Blastococcus colisei: one gene and its partner. The protein of the gene in region 2 binds, or shares a complex with, the protein of the main gene of each other region. Links are inferred from orthologs where the notes say so. Each region holds a gene or a part of one and is shown on either strand. Other genes may lie near its edges.

Region 1 (4,964 bases), 2.8 Mb from region 2 along the record:
GGCAAGAAGATGACCGCGGAGGACTACCTCGGCGCCCGGTTCCTGCTCGGGGCCTGGGTCCGCCGGATGGCGGCGTGGTGGGCGCCGCGCGAGCTCGGCGGCCAGGGCTTCGACCTGCTCGTCACCCCGACGGTGGGAGCGCCGCCGCCGGAGCTGGGCTGGTTCACCGCGGACGGCCCCGACCAGGAGGGCCGGCGGATCCAGAGCTTCATCCCGTACACGGCCCAGTTCAACGTGACCGGGCAGCCGGCGATCAGCCTGCCCCTGCACTGGACGGAGGAGGGACTCCCGGTCGGCGTCCAGCTGGTCGCGGCGTACGGGCGGGAGGACGTCCTGGTCCGGGTGGCCGCGGCCCTGGAGCAGGCGGCGCCGTGGGCGGATCGGCGTCCTGCCGTGTCGGCCTGACGGGTCTCTGGGCGGAGGCGCGCGCCGAGCCGCCTAGACTCGGGCGGCCACGGGGTGTGGCGCAGCTTGGTAGCGCACCTGCTTTGGGAGCAGGGGGCCGCAGGTTCAAATCCTGTCACCCCGACCGTCGTCGTCATGCGCCCGATCCCGCCGCCCCCAGGCGGCCCACGCGTCTCTAGACTCGTGGGCAGCCGGCGCCCGCATGCCCGCGGAGCGCCCGATCCCCCTGCTGTCTGCACCGAGGAGCACTGCCGCTGTGAAGAGCACCATCGAGGAACTGGGCCCCACGCGGGTCCGGATGGCGATCGAGGTGCCCTGGGGGGACCTGGACCACGCTTTCGGTGAGGTCTACAAGGAGCTGGGCAAGCAGGTCCGCGTCCCCGGCTTCCGCCCTGGGAAGGTGCCCAACCGCGTGCTCGACCAGCGGATCGGGCGCCCGGTCGTCCTCGAGCAGGTCGTCCAGCACGCGATCCCGGAGGTCTACTCCGAGGTCGTCCGAGAGAACCAGGTGCGCGTGCTCGGCCAGCCCGAGATCGAGGTCACCCGGCTCGACGACAACGACACCCTCGCCTTCACCGCCGAGGTCGACGTCGCCCCGCAGCTGGAGCTGCCGTCGCTGGAGAGCCTCGCCGTCACGGTGGAGGACGTCGAGGTCACCGACGAGGAGATCGACAAGCAGGTCGACGTCATGCGGGAGCGCTTCGGCATGCTCACCGGCGTCGAGCGCGCGGCCGAGGACGGCGACTTCGTCTCCATCGACCTGGAGGCCAAGCTCGACGGCGAGGTGCTCGAGGACGGGTCCACCACCGGCATGTCCTACGAGGTCGGCTCCGGCCAGCTCATGGAAGGCCTCGACGACGCCGTCCGCGGCCTGTCGGGCGACGAGTCGACGACCTTCACCACCGCGCTGCTGTCGGGCCCCAACGCCGGCCAGGACGCCGAGGTGACCGTCACCGTCCGCTCGGTGAAGACCAAGGACCTCCCGGAGCTCGACGACGACTTCGCCCAGACCGCGAGCGAGTTCGACACCCTCGCCGAGCTGCGCGAGGACGTCCGCACCAGGCTCGCCCGCACCAAGACGCTGAGCCAGGGAGCACAGGCCCGCGACAAGATCGTCGAGCACCTGATCGACGCTGTCGAGGTCCCCTTGCCCGAGAACCTCGTCGAGCGCGAGATCGAGTGGCGCAACCAGGCCTTCCAGGCGGAGCTGCTGCGGGCCGGCATGGACTGGGACAGCTTCCTGCAGATGTCGGGCGGTCAGAGCCGCGAGGAGTACGACGCCGACCAGCGCAAGACCGTCGAGCAGGCGGTCAAGACGCAGTTCATCCTCGACGCGATCGCCGACGCCCGTGAGGTCACCGTCGACAACGACGACCTCTCCGCGCAGATCATGGCCCAGGCGCAGCGCAGCCGGATGGCCCCGGAGCAGTACGCTCAGCAGCTGCAGCAGGGCGGCAACATCGCCGAGTTCGTCGCCGACGTCCGCCGCACCAAGACGCTGGCCCAGCTCCTGGAGGAGACGACCATCACCGACGCGTCGGGCAACGTCGTCGACCTCGAGGCGCTGCGCCCGCAGACCGTGCGGCCCGCTCAGCCGGCCGCCGCCGACCCTAGCGCCGACGAGACCGGCGATGTGCCGGTCGAGGCCGCCCCGGTCGAGGCGCAGGAGGGCGCGCAGGGCTGAGAAAGGACCCCGTCCTCCTCACCCCGAGCACGCTCGGGGTGAGCCTCGGGACGGGGCCTGACCACGACGTCGTCCTGCCCCTGCCGGGGCCGGGCGGCGTCGGCGTATCCGGCCTTTCCGCTGCGCCGTCGGCGAACACTGCCCCGACGGGGACTGTGTCGTCGGAGGTCCGCGTTAGGGTCGACAGGACTCAGGCGATCGCCGGGGGGTAACGCCTCCCGGAGGGCCGTTCTGGCCTGCACCAACCGAGCAACCCGCCCACCGAGACCTAGTTGCACTGCGAGTCCTACGGAGGTCACCGCACCCGTGAGCACCACCCACCCGAACCTCGCGAGCGCACCGATGATGCGCGGCGCCAGCGGCATGATGAATCTCGGCGACTCCGTCTACGAGCGGCTGCTGCGCGAGCGGATCATCTTCCTGGGCAGCCAGGTCGACGACGTGATCGCCAACCAGCTCGCCGCGCAGATGCTGCTGCTGTCGGCGGAGGACCCGAAGCGCGACATCCACCTCTACATCAACTCGCCGGGCGGCTCCGTCAGCGCCGGCATGGCGATCTACGACACGATGCAGTTCATCGACTGCGACGTCGCCACCTACGGCATGGGTCTGGCCGCCTCGATGGGCCAGTTCCTGCTCACCGCCGGCACGGCCGGCAAGCGCTACGCCCTGCCGCACGCGCGGATCATGATGCACCAGCCGTCCGCCGGCGTCGGCGGCACGGCTGCCGACATCGCCATCCAGGCCGACCTGTTCCGCCGGACGAAGAGCGAGCTCAACGAGCTGCAGTCGCACCACACCGGGCAGCCGGTCGAGCAGATCGAGAAGGACTCCGACCGCGACCGCTGGTTCACCGCCCAGGAGGCCCTCGAGTACGGCATGGTCGACCACGTGGTCAGCCGCGCGACGATGACCGGCCCCGCCAACCCGGTCACGGACAACTGACGGTTCGGAGGAACTGACCCCATGAGCTTCGAGATGCCCTCCAGCCGGTACATCTTGCCCTCCTTCGTGGAGCGCACGAGCTACGGCATGAAGGAGTCCAACCCCTACAACAAGCTCTTCGAGGAACGGATCATCTTCCTCGGCGTGCAGATCGACGACGCGTCGGCCAACGACGTGATGGCCCAGCTGATCACGCTGGAGTCCGCCGACCCCGACCGTGACATCACGATCTACATCAACTCGCCCGGTGGCTCGTTCACCTCGCTGATGGCGATCTACGACACGATGATGTTCGTCCGCCCCGACATCCAGACCGTCTGCATGGGCCAGGCCGCCTCGGCCGCCGCCGTCCTGCTGGCGGCCGGGACGCCGGGCAAGCGCCTGGCCCTGCCGTACTCGCGGGTGCTCATCCACCAGCCGTCGGGTGAGGCGGGCGGCCAGGTGTCCGACCTGGAGATCCACGCCGCCGAGATCCAGCGGGTGCGCGCGCAGATGGAGGAGATCCTGGCGCGGCACACCGGCCGGTCGGTCGACCAGGTCCGTTCCGACATCGACCGCGACAAGATCCTCACGGCCCCCGAGGCCAAGGAGTACGGCATCGTCGACGAGGTCATCCAGAGCCGGAAGCTCAACGCTCTTCCGGCGGTCTGACCCCTTCGGACGGGTCGAGGCCGCGCGTGTCGTGGCCTCGACCCGTACCGTCGACGGGGTCGGGGACCGAGGGGCAGAGGGCGCCCTCGGGACAGAAGTGGGACGGTCGCCGGAACCGGGTGAGTCATTGCCCGGCGACGTCGGCAGCGGGGGTTACGGTCTGCGGACGCCCGATCCCCGGCACATGGCGCCGGGAGGACAGCCTCGCGGCGATGGCCCAGAAGATGGGCCCGGAACAATGAGGCCGAGCAGGGGCTGAGCAGTCAGAATCAAGGCGCAGGCTCCTGACACCAGGACCGGCGATTCACAGGTGGAGGTCAGCAGGTGGCACGAATCGGTGAGAGCGGTGACCTGCTCAAGTGCTCCTTCTGCGGGAAGAGCCAGAAGCAGGTCAAGAAGCTCATCGCGGGCCCCGGGGTCTACATCTGCGACGAGTGCATCGACCTCTGCAACGAGATCATCGAGGAAGAGCTCTCGGAGTCCTCCGACCTGAAGTTCGACGAGCTGCCGAAGCCGAAGGAGATCCACGACTTCCTCGAGCAGTACGTCATCGGTCAGGACAAGGCCAAGCGCACGCTGTCGGTGGCCGTCTACAACCACTACAAGCGCATCCAGGCCGGCGGTGACCGCCGCGACGAGGGCGTCGAGCTGGCCAAGTCCAACATCCTGCTGATGGGCCCCACCGGCTGCGGCAAGACGCACCTGGCGCAGACCCTCGCCCGCATGCTCAACGTGCCCTTCGCCATCGCCGACGCCACCGCGCTGACCGAAGCCGGCTACGTCGGTGAGGACGTCGAGAACATCCTCCTCAAACTGATCCAGGCCGCCGACTACGACGTCAAGCGGGCCGAGACCGGCATCATCTACATCGACGAGGTCGACAAGATCGCCCGCAAGAGCGAGAACCCGTCGATCACCCGCGACGTCTCCGGTGAGGGCGTGCAGCAGGCGCTGCTGAAGATCCTCGAGGGGACGACGGCGTCGGTGCCCCCGCAGGGCGGCCGCAAGCACCCGCACCAGGAGTTCATCCAGATCGACACGACGAACGTGCTGTTCATCGTGGGCGGCGCCTTCGCCGGCCTGGAGAAGGTCATCGAGGACCGCACGACCAAGCAGGGGATCGGCTTCGCGGGCCAGGTCCGCGGCAAGGCCGAGATCGCCGAGGCCAATGCCTTCGCCGAGGTCATGCCCGAGGACCTGCTGAAGTTCGGCATGATCCCCGAGTTCATCGGCCGCCTACCGGTGATCACCAGCGTGCAGAAGCTCGACCGCGAGGCGC
Region 2 (7,131 bases):
ATCCACGGGTGTTGCGACCGCTCCGTGAATCCGCCTCACCTGATCGTCAGGGGTCCTACCTCGCGGTCGACGGTGAGGGAGGACCCCGGACGGTGAGGGTGGACGGCGAGCGGGTCAGGCGTCGGCGCTTCCCGACGATCTCCTGCAGCGCCCGGACGTGAGCGGCGTAGGCACGCCTGCCCTCCGGGGTGGGGGAGAACCAGAGCCTCACCCCACACGGCAGTTGCGATCCCGGGGGAGTCGCGCACCCTCAGCCGGCGAGGCGCTTCATGGTCTCCACGGTCCTCAGGCGGCCCTCGCGGCTGCCGTCCATGGGCTGGAGCATGAGCGTGGTCACGCCGGCCCCGGCGAACGCCGCGATCCGCTCGGCGACGTAGCCCTCGGACCCGATCAGCGACGAGGCCCTCACCAGCTCGAGGGGGACGGCGGCCGCGGCCTCGTCCTTCTTGCCGTCGAGGTAGAGGTCCTGGATGGTCTTCGCCTCCGCCTCGTAGCCGTAGCGGACGGCGAGGTCGTTGTAGAAGTTCTTGCCGCGCGCGCCCATCCCGCCGATGTAGAGCGCCAGCGCCGGCCGCACGAACTCCAGCAGGGGCTCGACGTCGTCGCCGATCGCCACGGGCACGCCGGTGATGACCTGCAGCTCGCCCAGCGCCGGGTCGCGCCTGGCCTTGCCGGCGGCCAGCGAATCACCCCACACCGAGGAGGCCTTCTCGGGCACGAAGAAGATCGGCTCCCACGCCTCGGCGATCTCGGCCGCCAGTTCGACGTTCTTCGGGCCGAGGGCGGCCAGCATGACCGGGATCCGCTCCCGGACCGGGGTGTTGATCAGCTTGAGCGGCTTGCCCAGCCCGGTGCCCTGCTCGGCCGGCAGGGGGACGGTGTACTTCTTGCCCTCGTGGGCCAGCCGCTCGCGGCGCCACACCTGGCGGCAGATCTCCACGATCTCGCGGGTGCGCTGGAGGGGGGCGTCGTAGGGGACGCCGTGCCAGCCCTCGATGACCTGCGGGCCGGAGGCGCCCAGACCGAGGGTGAACCGGCCCCCGGAGACGAAGTCCAGGCCGGCCGCGGTCATCGCGGTGAGCGCGGGAGTGCGGCTGTAGATCGGGAAGATGGCGCTCAGCAGCTCGACCCGCTCGGTCACCGCCGCCAGGTAGCCCAGCTGGCTGACGGCGTCGAACGTGTAGACCTCGGCCACCGCCGCGAGGTCGAGCCCCGCGGACTCGAGGTCGCGGATCTCGGCCGCCGTCTCCTGGAACCCACCGCTGTAACTGGCCTGGATGCCGATCCGCACGTGCACTCCCTCGGTCGCGGCCCCCTCGTCGGCGCCACCGCGCACGCTATCGGCTGCGCCCTGTCGGGCGTCTCGGAGCCGGCTCAGAGCGGTCGGACGGCCCCGATGACCTCGGTGACCACGCGGACACCGTCGACATCCCCGGGCACCCGCGGCGCCGCGGCCGCGTCCGCCAGGTCCACCTTGAGGACGTAGCCGCTGTCCCGCCGGGCCAGACCGATCCCCACGACCCCCGGCTCGCCGGACAGGCGCTCGGACAGCGTGCTCTTGGCGGCACGCGCCGCGGCCCGGTCGGTCATGCCCTCATGGTGCCCCGCCCCGTGCCGGCGCGACACTCCCGGCGGCCGTGACCTGTGCTGGAACGGCCGCCCTCAGGACCCCGACGCCAGTGTGCGACCGGTGGGGGGAGGGCGGTCCTCGCACCACTCGACGTCGAGGATGGCCAGCACGGTGGAGAGCGGATTGGCGAACGTGACCCCGGTGCCCGCCGCACCACCGGTCTCGCTGCCTGCGAAGAGCAGGGCCACCGGCGCCCTGTCCCGGCTGCGCCAGATGACCGAGCCGCTGTCACCCCCGGCGCTGAAGGCCCCCGACCGGCCCTCGATCTCGATCTGGTCGTCGAAGCGGTAGATTCCCTGGGGGGAGGACAGAGCGTCGTACTGGACGGCGACGCCGTCCACCTCGACCGCCGTGATCCGGCCGCGGGTGTGGCCGGTGGTGCGGCCGATCTTCTCCACGGCCTCGTCCGGATCGACGTCGAGACGGGCGGGAACCGTGGCCAGGAGGGGGCCACCGGGGAGATCGCCCGGGGCGACGTCCACGTCCTCGTCGAGGGCCGCGACGGCGGCGTCGACCAGGTTCACCCCGGCCGCCATCGGCTGGAAGCCGGTGAGCGTCGCCACCCGGTCGGCCGTGCGGCCACCGTCGGACGGACCGGGCTGCAGGACGGCGTCGCCGGCGGACGCGGCGTTGCTCGCGGCGAGGACGTGGTTGTTGGACAGGATGGCCAGCCCCGAGGCGGTCCGCACGAACCCGCCCAGCGTGCCGGCGGTGACCGAGGCGTGGGCCACCGACAGTCCCGGGCGCAGCGGGCGGACCCGGCGCTGCAGTTCGCCGGGGGAGCTCAGGGAGCGGACCGGACCGATCACCTTCACGTCCACCTCCTCCGCCGCGACCCGGCCCAGATCGGGCAACAGCGCGCGATCGCCGTTGCGCTGCAGTCGCACCGCCACGCGGGCACCCGCGCTGGTGGGGCTCAGGCCCACGGCAACCCACGGCCACGGGGCGTCGCGCTCGCCGGGCGCGCTGCTGGCCTCGACCGCCGAGGGGAGGCGCTCGAGGATGCGGGCCTTGAGCTCGCGGGCGGCATCGGGATCCACGGGTCCTCCGGCAGCGGGAAGAGGGGCAGGGGGCACGACGGACGCTAGGCCCGGGGTGCGACGTTCCCGTCCGCCGCGCGGCCTACTCCCCATCCGAGCCGCCGACGGGTAACGTGCGCCTCCGCTGCCGGGGTCCCCCGGGGAGCGCCGGCCGGCCGGGAAGAGAAGCGGTCGCGGCGTCGTTCCCCCGGGTGTCGTCCGCCCCGGTGGGCGACACCCGGCCACCGGCTGCGTGTGTGAGGGACCCGGCTTTGACCGGTCTCGCAGGCACGGGTATCGTGGTCTGCTGTGCCCAGGGTGCCCTGGGCCTGCTCCCGTTCGCGGTGCGCCTGGGTGACCGGAGGCTGAAGCCTCCAGGTCGCCGGGGACCACCTCCTGGCCCTGGGCCGGAAGGTGGCGGCGCCGAGTCGCGAGGGGCGACCGATTCCGGTCCGACGTCCATCGGCCGGTCCCGGGAAGGGCGACACGCCCGACCGCGGGGGCCGGACAATGACTGGCGGCCAGAATGGGCCAGTCCGGGCAGGTCCGGCACGCGGCACCCGAGCAACGCAGCACGACAGCAAGCACCACGCCGATAGCACGACCCAGCGCAGGTAGGAGATCCAGGCCACCCATGCCCACGATCAACCAGCTGGTCCGCAAGGGCCGCGAGGACAAGGTCGAGAAGACCAAGACTCCGGCGCTGAAGGGTTCGCCCCAGCGCCGCGGAGTCTGCACGCGCGTCTACACGACGACGCCGAAGAAGCCGAACTCGGCGCTGCGCAAGGTCGCTCGCGTCCGCCTCACCAGTGGCATCGAGGTGACCGCCTACATCCCGGGCGTCGGCCACAACCTGCAGGAGCACTCGATGGTGCTCGTGCGCGGCGGCCGGGTGAAGGACCTCCCGGGCGTGCGCTACAAGATCATCCGCGGCTCGCTGGACACCCAGGGTGTCCGCAACCGAAAGCAGGCCCGCAGCCGCTACGGCGCGAAGAAGGAGAAGAGCTAATGCCGCGCAAGGGCCCCGCGCCGAAGCGTCCGCTCGTCGCCGACCCGGTGTACCAGTCGCCGCTGGTCACCCAGCTGGTGAACAAGGTGCTCGTCGACGGCAAGCGTTCGGTCGCCGAGGCGATCGTCTACGGCGCCCTCGAAGGCGCCCGCGCCAAGAGCGACACCGACCCGGTCGTCACGCTCAAGCGCGCGCTGGACAACGTCAAGCCGGCCCTCGAGGTCCGCAGCCGCCGTGTCGGTGGCGCGACCTACCAGGTCCCGGTCGAGGTCCGTCCCTCGCGGAGCACCACGCTCGGCCTGCGCTGGCTGATCCAGTACAGCCGGGCCCGTCGCGAGAAGACGATGACCGAGCGTCTGATGAACGAGCTCCTCGACGCCAGCAACGGCCTCGGTGCCGCCGTGAAGCGTCGCGAGGACACCCACAAGATGGCCGAGTCGAACAAGGCCTTCGCGCACTACCGCTGGTAAGCACCAGCGCCCGCCGCCGGCGGGACCACCGGGACGCTTCGAGATGTCGTAGCCCCGGAAGCCCGCACGCGGACCCGAACGAAGAGGAGTAAGAGATGGCCACAGGGGCCCAGCTCGCCAAGACCCGCAACATCGGGATCATGGCGCACATCGACGCCGGCAAGACCACGACGACGGAGCGCATCCTCTTCTACACCGGTATCAACTACAAGATCGGTGAGGTCCACGACGGCGCGGCCACGATGGACTGGATGGAGCAGGAGCAGGAGCGCGGCATCACGATCACGTCGGCCGCGACGAAGTGCGTGTGGAACGGCTTCGACATCAACATCATCGACACCCCCGGCCACGTCGACTTCACCGTCGAGGTGGAGCGGTCGCTGCGGGTGCTCGACGGTGCCGTCGCCGTCTACGACGGTGTCGCGGGCGTCGAGCCGCAGACCGAGCAGGTGTGGCGGCAGGCCGAGAAGTACGGCGTCCCGCGCATGTGCTTCGTCAACAAGCTCGACCGCACCGGTGCGAACTTCTTCCGCTGCGTCGACATGATGGTCGAGCGCCTCGGGGCCAACCCGCTGGTGCTGCAGATCCCGATCGGTGCCGAGGCCGACTTCATCGGTGTCGTGGACCTGGTCCAGATGAAGGCCCTCACCTGGCGTGGCGAGACCAAGCTCGGCGAGGACTACGCGATCGAGGAGATCCCGGAGGAGCTGGCCGAGCAGGCCGCCGAGTACCGGGAGAAGCTGCTCGAGGGCATCTCGGACTTCGACGACTCGATCATGGAGTCCTACCTCGGCGGTGAGGACATCTCGGTCGAGACGATCAAGGCCGCGATCCGCAAGGCCACCATCGCCGGCCAGGTGAACCCGGTCGTCACCGGCTCCGCGTTCAAGAACAAGGGCGTCCAGCCCATGCTCGACGCGGTCACCGACTACCTGCCCAGCCCGCTGGACATCGAGGCGATCGTCGGCACCGCGCTGGACGGCGAGACCGAGGTCCTGCGGCACGCCGACGAGGACGAGCCGTTCTCCGCGCTGGCCTTCAAGATCCAGACCGACCAGCACCTCGGCAAGCTGACCTACATCCGCGTGTACTCCGGCAAGCTGGACGCCGGCTCCCCGGTGCTCAACAGCACCAAGGACCGCAAGGAGCGGGTCGGCAAGATCTACCAGATGCACGCCAACAAGCGCGAAGAGCGCGCGGGCGTGGGCGCCGGCGAGATCGTCGCCGTCAACGGCATGAAGCAGACGACGACCGGTGACACCCTCTGCGACCCGCAGAAGCCGGTGATCCTCGAGTCGATGTCCTTCCCGGCGCCGGTCATCTCGGTGGCGATCGAGCCGAAGACCAAGAGCGACCAGGAGAAGCTGGGCACGGCCATCCAGAAGCTGGCCGAGGAGGACCCGACCTTCCAGGTCAAGCTGGACGAGGAGACCGGTCAGACGGTCATCTCCGGCATGGGCGAACTCCACCTGGAGATCCTGGTGGACCGCATGCGCCGCGAGTTCAACGTCGAGGCCAACGTCGGCAAGCCCCAGGTGGCCTACCGCGAGACGATCCGCAAGACCGTCGAGCGCGCCGACTACACGCACAAGAAGCAGACCGGTGGTTCGGGCCAGTTCGCCAAGGTCCAGATCAGCCTCGAGCCGCTCCAGGTCACGGCCGACGGCCCGACCTACGAGTTCGAGAACAAGGTCACCGGTGGTCGCATCCCGCGGGAGTACATCCCTTCGGTCGACCAGGGCATGCAGGATGCCATGCAGTACGGCGTCCTGGCCGGCTACCCGATGGTGGGCGTCAAGGCCTCTCTGCTCGACGGCCAGTACCACGAGGTCGACTCCTCGGAGATGGCCTTCAAGATCGCCGGCTCGATGGTCTTCAAGGAGGCCGCCCGCAAGGCCAGCCCGGCCCTGCTCGAGCCGCTCATGGCAGTCGAGGTGACCACGCCCGAGGAGAACATGGGCGACGTCATCGGCGACCTGAACTCCCGCCGCGGCACCATCCAGGCCATGGAGGAGCGGGCCGGCGCCCGCCTCGTCCGCGCCCTGGTGCCGCTGTCGGAGATGTTCGGCTACGTGGGCGACCTGCGCAGCCGCACCCAGGGACGGGCGAGCTACTCGATGGTGTTCGACTCGTACGCCGAGGTCCCGGCCAACGTCGCCAAGGAGATCATCGCCAAGGCGACCGGCGAGTAACACCGACATCGGGCCCTGACCTGGTCAGGCTGCCCGCCGTCACCCAGCACCGCCCCACCCCAGAGCACGCACCACCTGCGTAACCACGAGGAGAGGAACCCAGTGGCCAAGGCCAAGTTCGAGCGGACCAAGCCGCACGTCAACATCGGCACCATCGGGCACATCGACCACGGGAAGACGACGCTCACCGCGGCGATCACCAAGGTCCTGCACGACAAGTACCCGAACCTCAACGAGGCGTCCGCCTTCGACCAGATCGACAAGGCGCCCGAGGAGAAGGCTCGCGGCATCACGATCTCGATCGCGCACGTCGAGTACCAGACGGAGAACCGTCACTACGCGCACGTCGACTGCCCCGGCCACGCCGACTACATCAAGAACATGATCACCGGCGCGGCGCAGATGGACGGCGCCATCCTGGTGGTCGCGGCGACCGACGGCCCGATGCCGCAGACCAAGGAGCACGTCCTCCTGGCCCGCCAGGTCGGCGTCCCCTACATCGTGGTGGCCCTCAACAAGGCCGACATGGTGGACGACGAGGAGATCCTGGAGCTCGTCGAGCTCGAGGTCCGCGAGCTGCTGTCGGAGTACGAGTTCCCGGGCGACGACGTCCCCGTGGTCCGCGTCTCGGCGCTGAAGGCCCTCGAGGGCGACGCGGAGTGGGGCGACAAGCTCATGGAGCTGATGAACGCCGTCGACACCGCGATCCCCGAGCCCGAGCGTGAGATCGACAAGCCGTTCCTCATGCCCGTCGAGGACGTCTTCACCATCACCGGTCGTGGCACGGTCGTCACCGGCCGCGTCGAGCGGG

Evidence for each region.
Region 1: the proteins of rpsG (region 2) and tig are in contact, whole or in part, in a crystal structure (PDB 3GTY), measured with the Thermotoga maritima proteins. The link is inferred for Blastococcus colisei from one-to-one orthologs. Residues at the interface, in WP_004081843.1 of Thermotoga maritima: Lys34, Lys52, Lys55, Glu59, Arg62, Gln63, Glu66, Asn67, Lys69, Val71, Arg95, Ala109, Lys110, Lys111, Gly112, Arg113, Pro114, Glu117, Glu121, Ile124, Ala125, Tyr127, Asn128, Asn129, Thr130, Gly131, Lys135, Asp139, Arg142, Met143; in WP_004081061.1 of Thermotoga maritima: Glu122, Val124, Val129, Leu130, Tyr133, Glu188, Gly259, Ile262, Tyr263, Glu266, Ser270, Glu273, Gln274, Glu277, Arg308, Gln311, Ile312, Ser315, Tyr316, Glu325, Arg329, Arg336, Leu363, Phe366, Trp367, Arg373, Leu377, Arg381, Leu384, Glu387.

The regions. Positions count from the first base shown.
Region 1 is NZ_VFQE01000001.1:3,518,642-3,523,605, reverse strand. What follows is about bases 1-2,875. They hold tig (trigger factor), read left to right. Parts: upstream 1-661; coding sequence 662-2,089; downstream 2,090-2,875. Other genes in these bases: FHU33_RS16755 (ATP-dependent Clp protease proteolytic subunit), read left to right, coding at 2,396-2,875; FHU33_RS16770 (amidase), read left to right, coding at 1-405. Outside these bases: more of FHU33_RS16755, read left to right, coding at 2,876-3,034; FHU33_RS16750 (ATP-dependent Clp protease proteolytic subunit), read left to right, coding at 3,056-3,685; ATP-dependent Clp protease ATP-binding subunit ClpX, read left to right, coding at 4,010-4,964. UniProt on the Bacillus subtilis protein: Involved in protein export. Acts as a chaperone by maintaining the newly synthesized protein in an open conformation. Functions as a peptidyl-prolyl cis-trans isomerase.
Region 2 is NZ_VFQE01000001.1:736,117-743,247, forward strand. Bases 2,441-5,392 are described here. They hold rpsG (30S ribosomal protein S7), read left to right. Parts: upstream 2,441-3,657; coding sequence 3,658-4,128; downstream 4,129-5,392. Other genes in these bases: FHU33_RS03490 (chymotrypsin family serine protease), read right to left, coding at 2,441-2,670; rpsL (30S ribosomal protein S12), read left to right, coding at 3,284-3,658; fusA (elongation factor G), read left to right, coding at 4,224-5,392. Outside these bases: FHU33_RS03475 (IS30 family transposase), read left to right, coding at 1-28; FHU33_RS03480 (LLM class F420-dependent oxidoreductase), read right to left, coding at 251-1,291; FHU33_RS03485 (hypothetical protein), read right to left, coding at 1,375-1,590; more of FHU33_RS03490, read right to left, coding at 1,663-2,440; more of fusA, read left to right, coding at 5,393-6,320; tuf (elongation factor Tu), read left to right, coding at 6,423-7,131.